DNA from 2 places in the Methylobacterium sp. 1A genome. Region 1 is predicted to be linked to the other one. Evidence: predicted binding sites of a transcription regulator. Region 1 holds the regulator's gene; the other holds the start of a gene.
The links. The regulator PhoB, encoded in region 1, activates phosphate uptake and scavenging genes when phosphate is short. The targets are predictions, from matches to a motif close to TGTCATNNANCTGTCAT.

Region 1 (6,820 bases):
GACGACCGTGTCGGGCTCGATCGTCACGACGGCGTCGAAGCGGCCGTCGGGTCTGTCGCTGATCCGGTAGTAAACGCGGCGTGGCATGTCTGAGTAATAAGCGAGAATCCGCGGCGTGATAAGATTGCTAACGATCTTTAAGCACCGCAACCGACCTCTGACCAACCTCTTTCTCATGACAACAGGGTGTTGCGACGCGGGAGCGGCGGGCGCTAGGCTCGCCGCATGACCGAGACCCGTCCGTCCCGACAGCGCCAGCGCTTCCAGAGCTTCGACGACCCGAGCCACCGGAAGGGTGCCGAGCGGATCGAGGCGCTGCGGGCCGCCTTGCGCGAGACCGGGCTCGACGGCTTCGTCGTGCCGCGGGCCGACGAGCACCAGTCGGAATACGTTCCCGCCGACGCCGAGCGGCTGGCCTGGCTCACGGGCTTCACCGGCTCGGCCGGGACGGCCGTCATCCTGATGGACTCCGCGGCGCTGGTCGTCGACGGGCGCTACACCCTGCAGGCGCCCGAGCAGGTCGATACTGGCCTCGTCACGGTGGTGCCGCTCGCCGAATCGACGCCGGAGGCCTGGGTCGGGGCCAACCTGCGGCGGGATCAGGTGCTCGGCTACGATCCCTGGCTGCACACCCCGGACGGTCTGGCGCGCCTGGAGCGGGCCGTGACCCGCGCCGGCGGGACCGTGCGGGCGGTGCCGAACCTCGTCGACGCGGTCTGGGCCGGTCGGCCGCGGCCGCCGGCCGGTCCGGTGGTGGTCCACCCGGACGCGCTGTGCGGCGAGGCGTCCGCCGACAAGCTCGCCCGGATCCGGGCGGCGCTCGCCGAGGGCGGCTGCGATGCCCTGGTGATCTCCGACCCGCACAATCTGGCCTGGGCCTTCAACCTGCGCGGGTCCGACGTCGCCCATACGCCCCTGGCGCTGGGCTACGCCATCCTGCCGCGCGAGGGGCTGGCCCGGCTGTTCCTCGTCTCGCCGAACGTCGATCCGGCCTTGCGGGCCGCACTCGCGCCGATCGCCGAGATCCTGCCGCGGGCGGAGCTGGACGACGGGCTGGCATCCCTGGCGGGCGTGCGCGTCCGCCTCGACGCCGCGACCGGCGCCGTCGCCCTGAAGGAGAAGATCGAGGCCGCCGGCGGCACGGCCGATGTCGGCAAGGACCCGATCACCGGCATGAAGGCGGTCAAGAACGCCGCCGAGATCGCGGGCGCCCGCGCGGCCCATGTCCGGGACGGGGCGAGCGTCGTGCGCTTCCTCGCCTGGCTCGACGGTGCGGCCGTGGCCGGCGGCCTCACCGAGATCGCCGCCGTCGAGGCCCTGGAGGATTTCCGGGCCGCCGGCGGCGACCTGCGCGAGGTCTCGTTCCCCACGATCTCGGGTTCCGGACCGAACGGCGCGATCGTCCACTACCGGGTGAGCCGCGCTACGGACCGGGCGGTCCAGTCGGGCGAGCTGTTCCTGATCGATTCGGGAGCGCAGTACCCGGACGGCACCACCGACATCACCCGGACGGTCGCGGTCGGCGCGCCGAGCCCGGAGATGCGCGACCGGTTCACGCGGGTGCTGAAGGGGCACGTCGCCATCGCCCGGGCGGTGTTCCCGGTCGGCACGACCGGCGCCCAGATCGACGCCTTCGCGCGGGCACCGCTCTGGCAGGCGGGCCTCGACTTCGACCACGGCACCGGTCACGGCGTCGGCGCCTTCCTGTCGGTGCACGAGGGGCCGCAGCGGATCGCCAAGACCGGCACGGTGGCGCTCGAGCCCGGCATGATCCTGTCGAACGAGCCGGGCTACTACGCCCGCGGCGCCTACGGCATCCGGATCGAGAACCTCGTCCTGGTCGAGGCCCGCGCGATCGCGGGCGGGGAGCGCCCGATGCTCGGCTTCGAGACGCTGACGCTCGCTCCCTACGACCGCCGGCTGATCCGGCCGGACCTGCTCGAACCCGGGGAGCGGGCCTGGATCGACGCCTATCATGCGAGGGTCCGTGAGACCCTGGCGCCCGGGCTCGACACCGCGACGCGCGACTGGCTCGAGCGGGCGACGGCGCCGCTCGAGGGGTGAGCCGGCCGCAGGGGATCCCGGACGCGGTCCATGGTAAGACCCGACGCCATGGTAAGACCGGACGCCATGGAAACGCCCGCGCCGAGCCCGACACGCCGCGCGTGAAACCGCGACCGCCCCGCGCGCGAAGGGACAGCATGATCCGCCGCCTCGCCCTCCTGATCCTGGCCCTCGCCGCGAGCCTCTCGGCCGCCGCGGCACAGGGGTTCCGCACGCCCGCGGACCTCGTGCGCGCGAGCCTCGTGGCCGAGCCGGCCGCCGTTGCCGGCGCGCAGCTCTTCACGCTGGCGGTGCGGATGCAGGTCAAGCCCGGCTGGCACGTCTACTGGCGCAACCCGGGCGATTCCGGCCTGCCCCCGGAGGTGACCTGGACCCTGCCGGCCGGCTTCAACGCCGGCGCGATCCGGTGGCCGGCGCCGGAGCGCATCCCGATCGCGACCCTCATGAACTACGGCTACGAGGGCGAGGTCACGCTCCTCGTCCCGGTGACGCCGCCGCCGAGCCTCGACCCGGCCGACCCGGTGCGGATCCAGGCCAAGCTGACTTACCTCGTCTGCGAGACCGAGTGCGTGCCCGGCTCGGCCGATCTCGCCCTGACACTGTCGGTCGGCAAGGCCGAGCCGGACCCGGCCAACGCCGCGCTGTTCGCCCGCGCCCGCGCCGCGCTCCCCGTGCCGGCGCTCTGGCCCCTGAGCCTGTCGAGCCAGGGCGACACCCTGCGCCTCGATTTCGCCGCGGCCGGCCTCAAGCCCGAGGCGGTCCGGAACGCCGCGTACTTCCCCTACGCCGAGACCGCGATCGACAACGCCGCCGCGCAGGTGATGACCGTCGACGAGACCGGCCTGCACCTGACCCTCGCCCGGAGCAGCCCGACCGACCCGGTGCCTGCCGCGCTGCCCGGCGTCCTGACGGTCGAGGAGGTCGACGCCGCCGGGACCCGCCGGCTCGCCTTCGCGTACGGCGACGAGCCGGTCCTCCCGGCCGCCGCGGCGCCGGCCGCGACCGCGCCGCCCGCGACCGCGCCGGCCGCCGCCGACTTCGACGCGCTGACGCTGGCGACCGCCGCGGCCTTCGCCTTCCTCGGCGGCCTGATCCTCAATCTGATGCCCTGCGTCTTCCCGGTCCTGTCGATCAAGGTGCTCGGCCTCGTGCGGCACGCGGGCGAGGGGCCGGCCCGGCTGCGGCTCCACGGCCTCGCCTACACGGCCGGCGTCCTGGCGAGCTTCCTGGCGCTCGCCGCCGCGCTGATCGGCCTGAAGAGCGGCGGGGCCGCGATCGGCTGGGGGTTCCAGCTCCAGTCGCCCGCCATCGTGGCGGGGCTCGCCTACCTGCTGTTCGCGATGGGCCTGAGCCTCTCGGGCGCGGTCCATGTCGGCGGCCGGCTCGCCGGCCTCGGCGACGGCCTCACCCGGCGCGGCGGCCTGAGCGGCTCGTTCTTCACCGGCGTGCTCGCGACCCTGGTGGCGACGCCTTGCACGGCGCCGTTCATGGGCTCGGCGGTGGGCTTCGCGCTGACCCAGAGCGCCGGCGTGGCGCTCGCCGTCTTCGCGAGCCTCGGCCTCGGCCTCGCCCTGCCCTTCCTGCTCCTGACCCTCTGGCCGCCGGCCCTGCGGGCGCTGCCGCGGCCGGGCGCCTGGATGGAGACCCTCAAGCAGGTGCTGGCCTTCCCGGTCTACGCCACCGTGGCGTGGCTGATCTGGGTGCTGGCGCAGCAGGTCGACCCGCGCGGGCTGCTGGCGGCGCTGATCGGCCTCGTCCTCGTGGGCTTCGCCGCCTGGGCCTGGGAGCACGGCCGCGCCGCCCCGCCGCGGGCCGGCCGGGTCGCGCAGGCCGCCGCCGCGCTGGCGCTGATCGCCGTCGGGGCCCTCGCCGTCACCCTGCCCCGGGACCGCGCCGCGCCGGCCGCGCAGGCCGCCGCCGACGGGATCGAGCCGTTCACGCAGGCGCGCCTCGACGCCCTGGTCGACGCGCACCGCCCCGTCTTCGTGGACATGACCGCCGCGTGGTGCATCACCTGCGCGGTCAACGAGGCGACCTCGCTCAACACCAAGGCCGTGCGGGCCGCGATGGCCGAGCGCGGCGTGACCTACATGAAGGGCGACTGGACCAACCAGAACCCCGAGATCACCCGCCTCCTGGAGAAGCACGGGCGCAGCGGCGTCCCGCTCTACCTGCTCTATACCGGGACGGGAGAGTCCCAGGTGCTGCCGCAGATCCTCACCGAGGGGACGGTCCTGGCGGCGCTGGAGGCGGTGCCGGCCGCCTCGGGCCGGAGCGCGGCGCTGGCGCGCTGAGTCCCTGGAGGCCGGGACGCGCGAATCTTCGCGGGCCCGTCCCACCGTCTTCGCTCCGCTCGCGATGACGGCGCGCCGGAGCGAAGTCCTATCCGGACGGCCCGTGAGGCCGCCTCAGGCCTCCAGCGAGAAGGTCTCGTCGAAGGCGTAGCCCGAGCCCCGGACCGTGCGGATCGGGTCGGTCTGGCGCGGGCCGTTCAGCGCCTTGCGCAGCCGCCCGACATGGACGTCGACGGTGCGCTCGTCGATGTAGACGTCGTGGCCCCACACCCCGTCGAGGAGCTGCTCGCGGGAGAAGACCCGGCCCGGCGCCAGCATCAGGAATTCCAGGAGCCGGAACTCCGTGGGGCCCAGATGCAGCTCCTCGCCGCCGCGGCGGACGCGGTGGCCGGTGCGGTCGAGTTCCAGGTCGCCGGCCGCCAGCCGGTCCGAGACGTGGGCGGGCTTGGCCCGGCGCAGGAGCGCGCGGATCCGGGCCAGCAGCTCCGGGACCGAGAACGGCTTGACGATGTAGTCGTCGGCGCCCGTGCCGAGCCCGCGGACGCGGTCGCCCTCCTCGCCCCGGGCGGTGAGCATGATCACCGGCAGGCGCTCGGTCTCCCGGCGCGCCCGGATCCGGCGGCACAGCTCGATCCCCGAGAGGCCGGGCAGCATCCAGTCGAGCAGGACGAGGTCCGGGATCCGCTCCGCGAGGAGCAGCTCGGCGTCGTCGCCGCGCGCCGCCGAATCCACCAGGAAGCCCTCGGCCTCCAGGTTGTAGCGGAGCAGCGTGCTCAGGGCCTCCTCGTCCTCGACGATCAGGACTTGCATGCTCACGTTCGAAGACTCGTTCTGCGGGCGGTCCCCGGATGGTGCAGGAGGCGCCGCCCCGCCTCAACCCGCACGGAGAGTGACCCCGGCCGCGCCCACAGGAAGGCGCCGGGGTCGGCGCCTCACGGCGCCTGCACGCCGTCCACGGTCGCGTAGTTCGACGCGTCGTTCTTCGGCCGGTCACCCGCCAGCGTCTCGCCCGTGGCGAGGTAGTGGATCGTCTCGGCGATGTTGGTGGTGTGGTCGCCGATGCGCTCGACGTTCTTCGCGCAGAACAGGAGATGCGTGCAGAACGAGATGTTGCGCGGATCCTCCATCATGTAGGTCAGGAGCTCGCGGAACAGGGAATTGTACAGGGCGTCGATCTCGCCGTCGCGCTCCCAGACGTCGTGGGCCGCCTGGACGTCGCGGCTCCCGTAGGCGTCGAGCACGTCCTTCAGCTGACCCTCGGCGAGGTCGCTCATGTGGCGCACGCCGAGCACGATCTTCTGGGCCGGCGCCTGGTCGGAGATCGCCACCACGCGCTTGGCGACGTTCTTGGCGAGGTCGCCGATCCGCTCCAGATCGCCGGAGACGCGGATCGCCGAGATGGTCTCGCGCAGGTCGATGGCCAGGGGCTGGCGGCGGGCGATCAGCAGCACGGCGCGCTCCTCGATGTCCCGCTGCAGCGCGTCGAGCCGCTTGTCGGCGAGGATCACCGCCTGGGCGAGCGTGTCGTCCCGACGCACGAGGGCGTCGGTCGCCTCCGCGGTCATCTTCTCGGCGACGCCGCCCATCTCCGAGATCGAGCGACGCAGGTTCTCCAGGTCGGTGTCGTAGGAGGTGACGATATGGCCGGGCATGGCAGATCCTTCGATGGGGTCCCGGGGACGGCCCTCCGGGAGGCTTGCGGGACCCGCCGGGGCGCCGGAGACGCGAGCGGCGGTCCCGGGACCGGAGCGGCCCGGCAGACTAGCCGAAGCGGCCGGTGATGTAGTCCTGCGTGCGGCGTTCCGTCGGGTTCATGAACATCCGGTTGGTCGGACCGAACTCGACGAGCTGCCCCAGATACATGAAGGCGGTGAACTGCGAGATGCGCGCCGCCTGCTGCATGTTGTGGGTGACGATCACGATGGTGAACTCGTCGCGCAGCTGCTCGATCAGCTCCTCGATGCGGCCGGTCGAGATCGGGTCGAGGGCCGAGGTCGGCTCGTCGAACAGGATCACCTCCGGCTTCTGCGCCACCGTCCGGGCGATGCACAGGCGCTGCTGCTGGCCGCCCGACAGGCCGGTCCCGGGCTGCCGGAGCTTGTCCTTCACCTCGTCCCAGAGGGCGGCCTTGCGCAGGGATTCCTCGATCCGGCCGTCGAGCTCGGATTTCGGCAGCTTCTCGTAGAGGCGCAGGCCGAAGGCCACGTTGTCGTAGATCGACATCGGGAACGGCGTCGGCTTCTGAAACACCATGCCGATGCGCGAGCGCAGCTCGTTCAGGTCGACGGAGGGGCTGAGGATGTTCTCGCCGTCGAGCAGGATCTCGCCCTCCGCCCGCTGCTCCGGGTAGAGGCTGTAGATCCGGTTGAAGCAGCGCAGCAGGGTGGACTTGCCGCAGCCCGAGGGGCCGATCAGCGCCGTCACCTGCCGGTCGTGGAAGTTGAGGTTGACGTCCTTCAACC
Region 2 (6,820 bases), on a different contig from region 1:
GCATCGCGGCCGCATCACCTCGTTCATGTTCGTGGCCTCGGCCTTCTCGGGGATCTTCGGCGCGCCGGTGGCGGGCCTGATCCTCGGCGGCCTCAACGGCGTCGGCGGCCTCGCCGGCTGGCAATGGCTGTTCCTGGCCGGCGGCCTGCCCTGCCTCGTGCTCGGAATGCTCGTGCTGACGCGCCTCGACGACCGGATCGCCGATGCGCGCTGGCTGTCCGAGCCCGAGAAGGCGCTCCTGTCGAGCCGGATCGCACACCACAACCGGGACATCGGCGACCACTCGCTGATCGGGGCGATCAAGCAGCCCGGCTTCCTGATGATCGCGCTGATCTACTTCCTGCTCCAGATCGGCTCGTACGGCCTGAACTTCTGGGGGCCGGACCTGATCAAGACCGCGAGCGGCGGGCAGGCGGCCTCGGTGGGCTTCCTGACGGCGATCCCCTACATCTGCGGGGCGATCAGCATGGTGGTGATCGGGCGCCTGTCCGACGCCTCGGGCGAGCGGCCGAAATTCGTCGCGGGCCTCGCCATCGCGGCGGCGCTCGGCTTCTTCGGCGCCGGCCTGTTCGACAAGCACATCGTGCCGCTGATGTTCGCCCTGGCACTGCTGGGGGCCGGCATCGTCGCCTCGATCCCGACCTTCTGGACCCTGCCGGCCAAGCTCGTCACCGGCGTCGGCGCGGCGGGCGGGATCGCGCTGATCAACACGCTCGGGCAGTTCGGCGGCATCGTCAGCCCGGTGATGGTCGGCTGGGTGAAGGATCTCACCGGCTCGACGACGCCCGCGCTCTACGGGATCGGCGTGCTCTGCCTCGTCGCCGCCGGGCTCGCGCTCTTCGCCATGCCGGCGAGCCTGCGCCGGAGCGACCGCGCGGCGTGAGACGGCCCGCCGCCCCGGCGCGGCCGGGGCGGCGGGCCGCGGCTGGCCCCGGAGCGGGGCGAGACGGGCGTGGCCGCACGCCGCGCGGGCGGGATCGGTCAGGCGCGCGACCGCCGCGACCGAGCGGTCCCGGATCGGCGCCGGGGGCCCCCGAGGTTGCGCGCCGCCGGGATCGGCCGATGCCGATATCCGGTTCAGACGCCGATCTCAGCGGCCGAAATCAGTGAACGTATCAGTAACCATGGCGGGAATGCCGCCGGTTGCGCGTTGGAGCAAAAAACCTCGCGCTGCCGGACAAACCGCCGGCCACTCATATTGTATATTATCTGCAACCTCAAGAAACGGAGTGAAATCAACTTGAGGTAGAAATCCCTCGGCTGGCCCGTCGCCTCGGTTTCGTCCTGCAAAGCCCGCGCGAGCGGGTCCACCGGAGACGGGCACGAGGATCGGGACGCCCTCGAACAGCGATGTCTCAGATGGACCACCTCACCGACCACCGTTCAACCTTCATGCTGGAGAAGGTCGGCGCGATCGTCGCGGCCTACGTCTCGCGCAACGCGATCGAGGTCACGGCGCTGCCGGCGCTGATCGACCAAGTGCACACGGCGATCGCGGTGCTCCGCTGCGCGCCGTCGGAGTTCGGCGGGGTCGGGCTGAGCCAGTCGCAGGTCGATGCCTCGATCCAGCAGGACGGCCTGATCAGCTTCATCGACGGCCGGTCCTACCAGACCCTGAAGCGCCACCTCACCGCGCACGGCCTCACCCCCGAGCGGTACCGGGCCAAGTACGGCCTGCCGGCCGACTACCCGATGGTGGCCCCGGGCTACGCCGCGCGGCGCTCGGAGATCGCCCGGGCGATCCAGCTCGGCCACAAGGCGGCCTGAGCGATGACGCCCGACGCTTCCGCGGATCCGGCCCGGGACCGCGCGCCGTTACCGGGGGCGGCGCGCACGAGCGACGCCCTGAGCCGCATCGCCGGCATCCTCGACGTGCCGGTGGCGAGCTTCTACCCGGATGCCGACCGGCCCGACGCGGCCATGACCCAGGCGGCCGACCTCGTCTCGGCCTTCGTGGCGATCGACAGTCCGGCGGCGCGCCGGACCTGCCTGGCCTTCGTGCGGGCGATGGCGAGTTCCTGAAGCGCCGGGGCGCGCTGCGGGAGGCCGGAGACCGGGTCGCTTCGTCGGGGGGCGGAGCGCGGTCTCCGGCCCGTCCGGCCGGACCCGCGTCAGAACAGGTGGCGCAGGAGGTAGAACAGAGCGGCCGCGAGGGTGATCGCCGCCGGCAGGGTCAGGATCCAGGCGAGCGCCATGTTGCGCACCGTGGACATCTGGAGGCCCGAGCCGTTGGCCGCCATCGTGCCGGCGACGCCCGACGACAGGATGTGGGTGGTCGAGACCGGCAGGCCGTAGAGCTCGGCCAGCCCGATCGTGCCGGCGGCGACGATCTCGGCCGAGGCGCCCTGCGCGTAGGTCAGGTGGGTCTTGCCGATCTTCTCGCCCACCGTGACGACGATGCGCTTCCATCCGACCATGGTGCCGAGACCCAGCGCCAGGGCGACGCAGACCTTGACCCAGCCCGGGATGTAGCGCGTGCCGTCGTTGAGCAGGCCCGCGTAGCGCTTCAGGTCGGCCTTGTCGGCCTCCGAGAAGTCCGCCCCGGCGCCCGGCAGCACGCGCACCGCGTCGGCGGCGAGGTACATGTCGCTGCGCAGGTTCTGGGTCTGGGCGGCCGGCACCGTGCGGATCGCGCCGTAATTCTTCACGCTGGCGGCGATGTCGTCCGAGAGCGCCGCCAGCGCCGCGTAGACGGGCGGCGTGTTCAGCGCCTTGGTCTTGAGCGCCTCCGTCACCGTCCGGCGCGCGGCGGCGGCGTCCGGAACCGCCGCGCCGGGGGCGCGGACGGCGAACACCGCGCTCGCCGCCGTCGAGGCCTGCACGAAGGCGGGCGTCGTGTCGTCCGCCATGGTGCGGTTGAGCGCGTAGGCGGTGGGCGCGGCGCCGATCAGGATCAGCATGATCAGGCCCATGCCCTTCTGCCCGTCATTGCCGCCGTGGAAGAACGAGACCAGCGTGCAGGTGAGGATCAGCAGGCCGCGGATCCACGGGGGCGGCGGCGCCTCGCCCGCGGGCGCCTCGTAGAGGTCCCTGCGGCGGACCGTGACCTTCAGGGCGAGCAGCAGCAGCGCCGCGAGCACGAAGCCGCAGACCGGCGAGAACAGCAGCGCCTTGAAGACGTTGAGCGCCTGGGTCCAGTCGACGCCCGCGGTGCCGTCGCCGCCGTTCATCAGCTGGTTGGCGAGGCCGACGCCGAGCACCGAGCCGATCAGCGCGTGGGACGACGAGTTCGGCAGCCCGAACGCCCAGGTCCCGAGGTTCCAGATGATGGCCGCCAGCAGCAGCGCGAAGATCATCGCGTAGCCCGCGTGCGAGCCGACGTTGAGGATCAGCTCGACCGGCAGCAGCGTGACGATCGCGTAGGCCACGGCGCCCGAGGACAGCATCACGCCGAGGAAGTTGAAGACGCCCGACCAGATCACCGCGACGAGCGGCGGCATCGAGTGGGTGTAGATCACCGTGGCGACCGCGTTGGCGGTGTCGTGGAAGCCGTTCACGAACTCGAAGGCGAGGGCGATCAGCAGGGCGAGGCCGAGCAGCGCGAAGGCGCCGTAGGCCAGGGGCGCCTCCCCGACCGCATTCATGTCCGCGATGAGGCTCACCACCGCGTAGCCCAGGCCCGCCACGAGGACGAGCAGGAACGCCACCACCCCGCCGAGATGCATCCCGTGGTCGAGGCGCGGGCCGCCCGCCTTCCGGCCTCCCACCGCCCCCGACGGCATCACGGCGGTATCGGACATGAACCCTCGCGCGGAATCTTTCGTGGTGAGCGGGGATTAAAACCGCGCGGTGACGGTTGGGTGACGGCCCGCGACGCCGCGCGTCGGCGAGCGTGTCCGAGAGCGTGTCTGAGAGCGTCGGGCGCCGCTGTCACACGCCTGACGCGGTCCGGCCGCTAGCGGACCGGACCGCTCGCCCGATCGCACGAGGGATCCGCATGATTGACGCCACGGTGCCGGCCCTGTCCCTCGGCGCGCTCCTGGCCGTCGTCCAGATCGGCAGCATCGCCGTCGCGGCCCGGCGCCTCGGCCGGGACCACGGCCCGTCGCGGTTCCCGGACAGCGCGCCCGTCTCCCTGGTCCGCCCCCTGCGCGGGGTCGAGGCCTACAGCGAGGAGATGCTCCTCCGCAGCTTCCGTCTCGACTACCCGTCCTACGAGCTGATCTTCTGCGTGGCCGACCCGGCCGACCCGATCGTCCCGATGGTGGAGCGCCTGATCGAGGCCCACCCGCACGTGCCCGCCCGCCTGATCCTCGGCGACGAGCGCGTCAGCGCCAACCCGAAGCTCAACAACTGCCTGCGCGGCTGGCGCGCCGCCGCCCACGACTGGGTGGTGCTCGCCGATTCCAACGTCGCCATGCCGCCGGACTACCTCCAGCGGCTGCAGGCGGCGTGGCGCGCCGATACCGGCCTCGTCTGCTCCACCCCGGCCGGCGCCCGCCCGGGCAGCTTCATGGCGGAGGTGGAGTGCGCCTTCCTGAACACCCTGCAGGCGCGCTGGCAATACGCCGCCGAGGCCTTCGGGCTGGGCTTCGCGCAGGGCAAGAGCATGCTCTGGCACAAGCCCTTCCTGGAGGCGCAGGGTGGCCTCCAGGCGCTCGCGGCCGAGATCGCCGAGGACGCGGCCGCCACCAAGCTCGTGCGCGCCGCCGGCAAGCGGGTCCACCTCGTGGCGAGCCCGTTCGAGCAGCCGCTCGGCCCGCGCGGCTTCCGGGAGGTCTGGTCGCGGCAGCTGCGCTGGGCGCGCCTGCGCCGCGTGACCTTCCCGCTGTTCTTCGCCCCCGAGATCGGCAGCGGCGTCCTGCTGCCGGCGCTCCTCGTCGCCCTCTGGGCCGGAAGCCTCGCGGGCCTCGCGGGCGCTGCCGGCCTCGCCGCCCTGTGCTATGCCGCCGAGCACCGGCTCGCGGCCCGCGCGGGCTGGCACCGCTCGCCCCGCACGCTGGCCGCCTTCCTGGCGCGCGACGCCCTGATCCCGGTGATCTGGGTCGGCGCCTGGATGCGGAGCGCCATCGTGTGGCGGGGCAATGCCATGGACGTGCGCCCCCGGCGGGCCGCCGACGCGCGCACCTACGCGCCGACGGCCTGACCGCCCGGCGATCGGAGACCCTACGTGTCGCGCCGCTACGCCCTCTACTGGCTGCCCGCCCCGGATTCGCGCCTCGAAGCCTTCGGCCGGGCGATCCTCGGCACCGACAACGTCACCGGGCTGCCGGTGCCGCACCCGGAGGGGCTCGGTGATCTCGCTGCGGTCACGGCGGGCGCGCGGGTCTACGGGTTCCACGCCACCCTCAAGGCGCCGCTGCGCCTCGCCCCGGGCACCGGGGAGGCCGACCTCGTGGCCGCCGCCCGCGCCCTCGCGGCCGCGCACCCGCCGGTGGCGGTGGGGCCGCTCCGGGTCGCCGCCCTCGGGCCGTTCCTCGCCCTGGTACCGGAGGGCCCGCCGCCGGAACTCGGGCTCCTCGCCGCCGAGTGCGTCGCCGCCCTCGACCCGTTCCGGGCACCGCTCACGGAGGCCGAGCGCGCCAAGCGCCGGCCGGAGCGCCTCGACCCGCGCGGCCGCGCGCTCCTCGACCGCTGGGGCTACCCCTACGTGTTCGAGGCCTTCCGCTTCCACATGACCCTGACCGACGCCCTGCCGGAGGCGGAGCGCGACCTCTGGCACCGGCGCCTGTCCGAGGCCTACGCCGCCGCGGGACCGGAGCCCCTGCGGATCGACGCCGTCAGCCTCCTGACCCAGGACGGGTCGGGGCCGTTCCGGCTCCTGGCGCGCCTGCCCTTCGGAGAGGCCCGTGGTTGACCGCCCCCTCGGCCTCGAACCCGCGCTCGATCCGAGCGCCCGGGTCGTCGACAGCCGCCTCGGCCGCTACACCGAGGTCGGCGCCCGCACCCACCTCACCGAGACGACCCTCGACGACTATTCCTACATCGGTGAGGACGGCGAGGTGATCTACACCGCGATCGGCAAGTTCTGCTCGATCGCCGCCAGCGTGCGGATCAATCCCGGCAACCACCCGATGGAGCGGGCGTCGCAGGCGCACTTCACCTACCGGGCGCGCGCCTACTGGCCGGAGGAATCGGACGAGCCCGCCTTCTTCGACCGGCGCCGGGCGAGCCCGGTGGCGATCGGCCACGATGTCTGGATCGGCCACGGCGCGGTCGTCCTGCCCGGGCGCACGATCGGCACCGGCGCGGTGGTGGGGGCGGGCGCCATCGTCACCCGCGACGTCGAGCCCTACACGATCGTCGTCGGCAATCCCGCCCGGCCGGTCCGGCGCCGCTTCCCCGAGGTGGTCGCGGACCGTCTGACCCGCTTGGCGTGGTGGGACTGGGACCACGAGCGCCTGCGCCGGGCGCTGCCGGATTTCCGCGGGCTGCCCATCGAAGCATTCCTGGAGCGCCACGAAGATTAAGTCGGCTATCGAAATGCCAAGATGCTGCGCCGGCAAATATAATCGTTCCGAATACGTCATCCAATCGTCGTCAAACCGGCGTCTACGTGCGGCCGTTCCCCGGCGGATGGTGGCATGCTGGTTATCGAGGATCTCACGCGCCAGTACGGCGACCGACGCGCCGTCGACGGCGTGTCGCTCCGGATCGAGCCCGGCAGCTTCGTCGGGGTGATCGGCCGGTCCGGTGCCGGCAAGTCCACGCTGCTGCGCCTCATCAATCGGCTGGCGGATCCGAGTTCGGGGCGCATCCTCCACGACGGCCGCGAGGTCACCACCCTGCGCGGCCGCCCGCTGCGCGAGTGGCGCACCCGCTGCGCCATGATCTTCCAGCAATTCAACCTCGTCGGCCGGCTCGACGTCATGACCAACGT

Region 2: ACX9MN_RS28130 (inorganic phosphate transporter) is a predicted target of PhoB. The motif match lies at 3,790-3,806, and genes of this name have one in related genera.

The regions. Positions count from the first base shown of each region.
Region 1 is NZ_JBYQVE010000001.1:2,761,463-2,768,282, reverse strand. Features, by position in the region: gene ACX9MN_RS13505 (hypothetical protein) at 1-27, opposite strand, end outside; gene ACX9MN_RS13500 (aminopeptidase P family protein) at 226-2,064, shown strand; gene ACX9MN_RS13495 (protein-disulfide reductase DsbD family protein) at 2,202-4,358, shown strand; gene phoB (phosphate regulon transcriptional regulator PhoB) at 4,473-5,168, opposite strand; gene phoU (phosphate signaling complex protein PhoU) at 5,291-6,010, opposite strand; gene pstB (phosphate ABC transporter ATP-binding protein PstB) at 6,120-6,820, opposite strand, start outside.
Region 2 is NZ_JBYQVE010000002.1:1,704,811-1,711,630, forward strand. Features, by position in the region: gene ACX9MN_RS28115 (MFS transporter) at 1-883, shown strand, start outside; gene ACX9MN_RS28120 (Ros/MucR family transcriptional regulator) at 1,360-1,767, shown strand; gene ACX9MN_RS28125 (hypothetical protein) at 1,771-2,022, shown strand; gene ACX9MN_RS28130 (inorganic phosphate transporter) at 2,112-3,740, opposite strand; gene ACX9MN_RS28135 (ceramide glucosyltransferase) at 3,938-5,086, shown strand; gene ACX9MN_RS28140 (DUF1045 domain-containing protein) at 5,111-5,797, shown strand; gene ACX9MN_RS28145 (LbetaH domain-containing protein) at 5,790-6,410, shown strand; gene phnC (phosphonate ABC transporter ATP-binding protein) at 6,525-6,820, shown strand, end outside.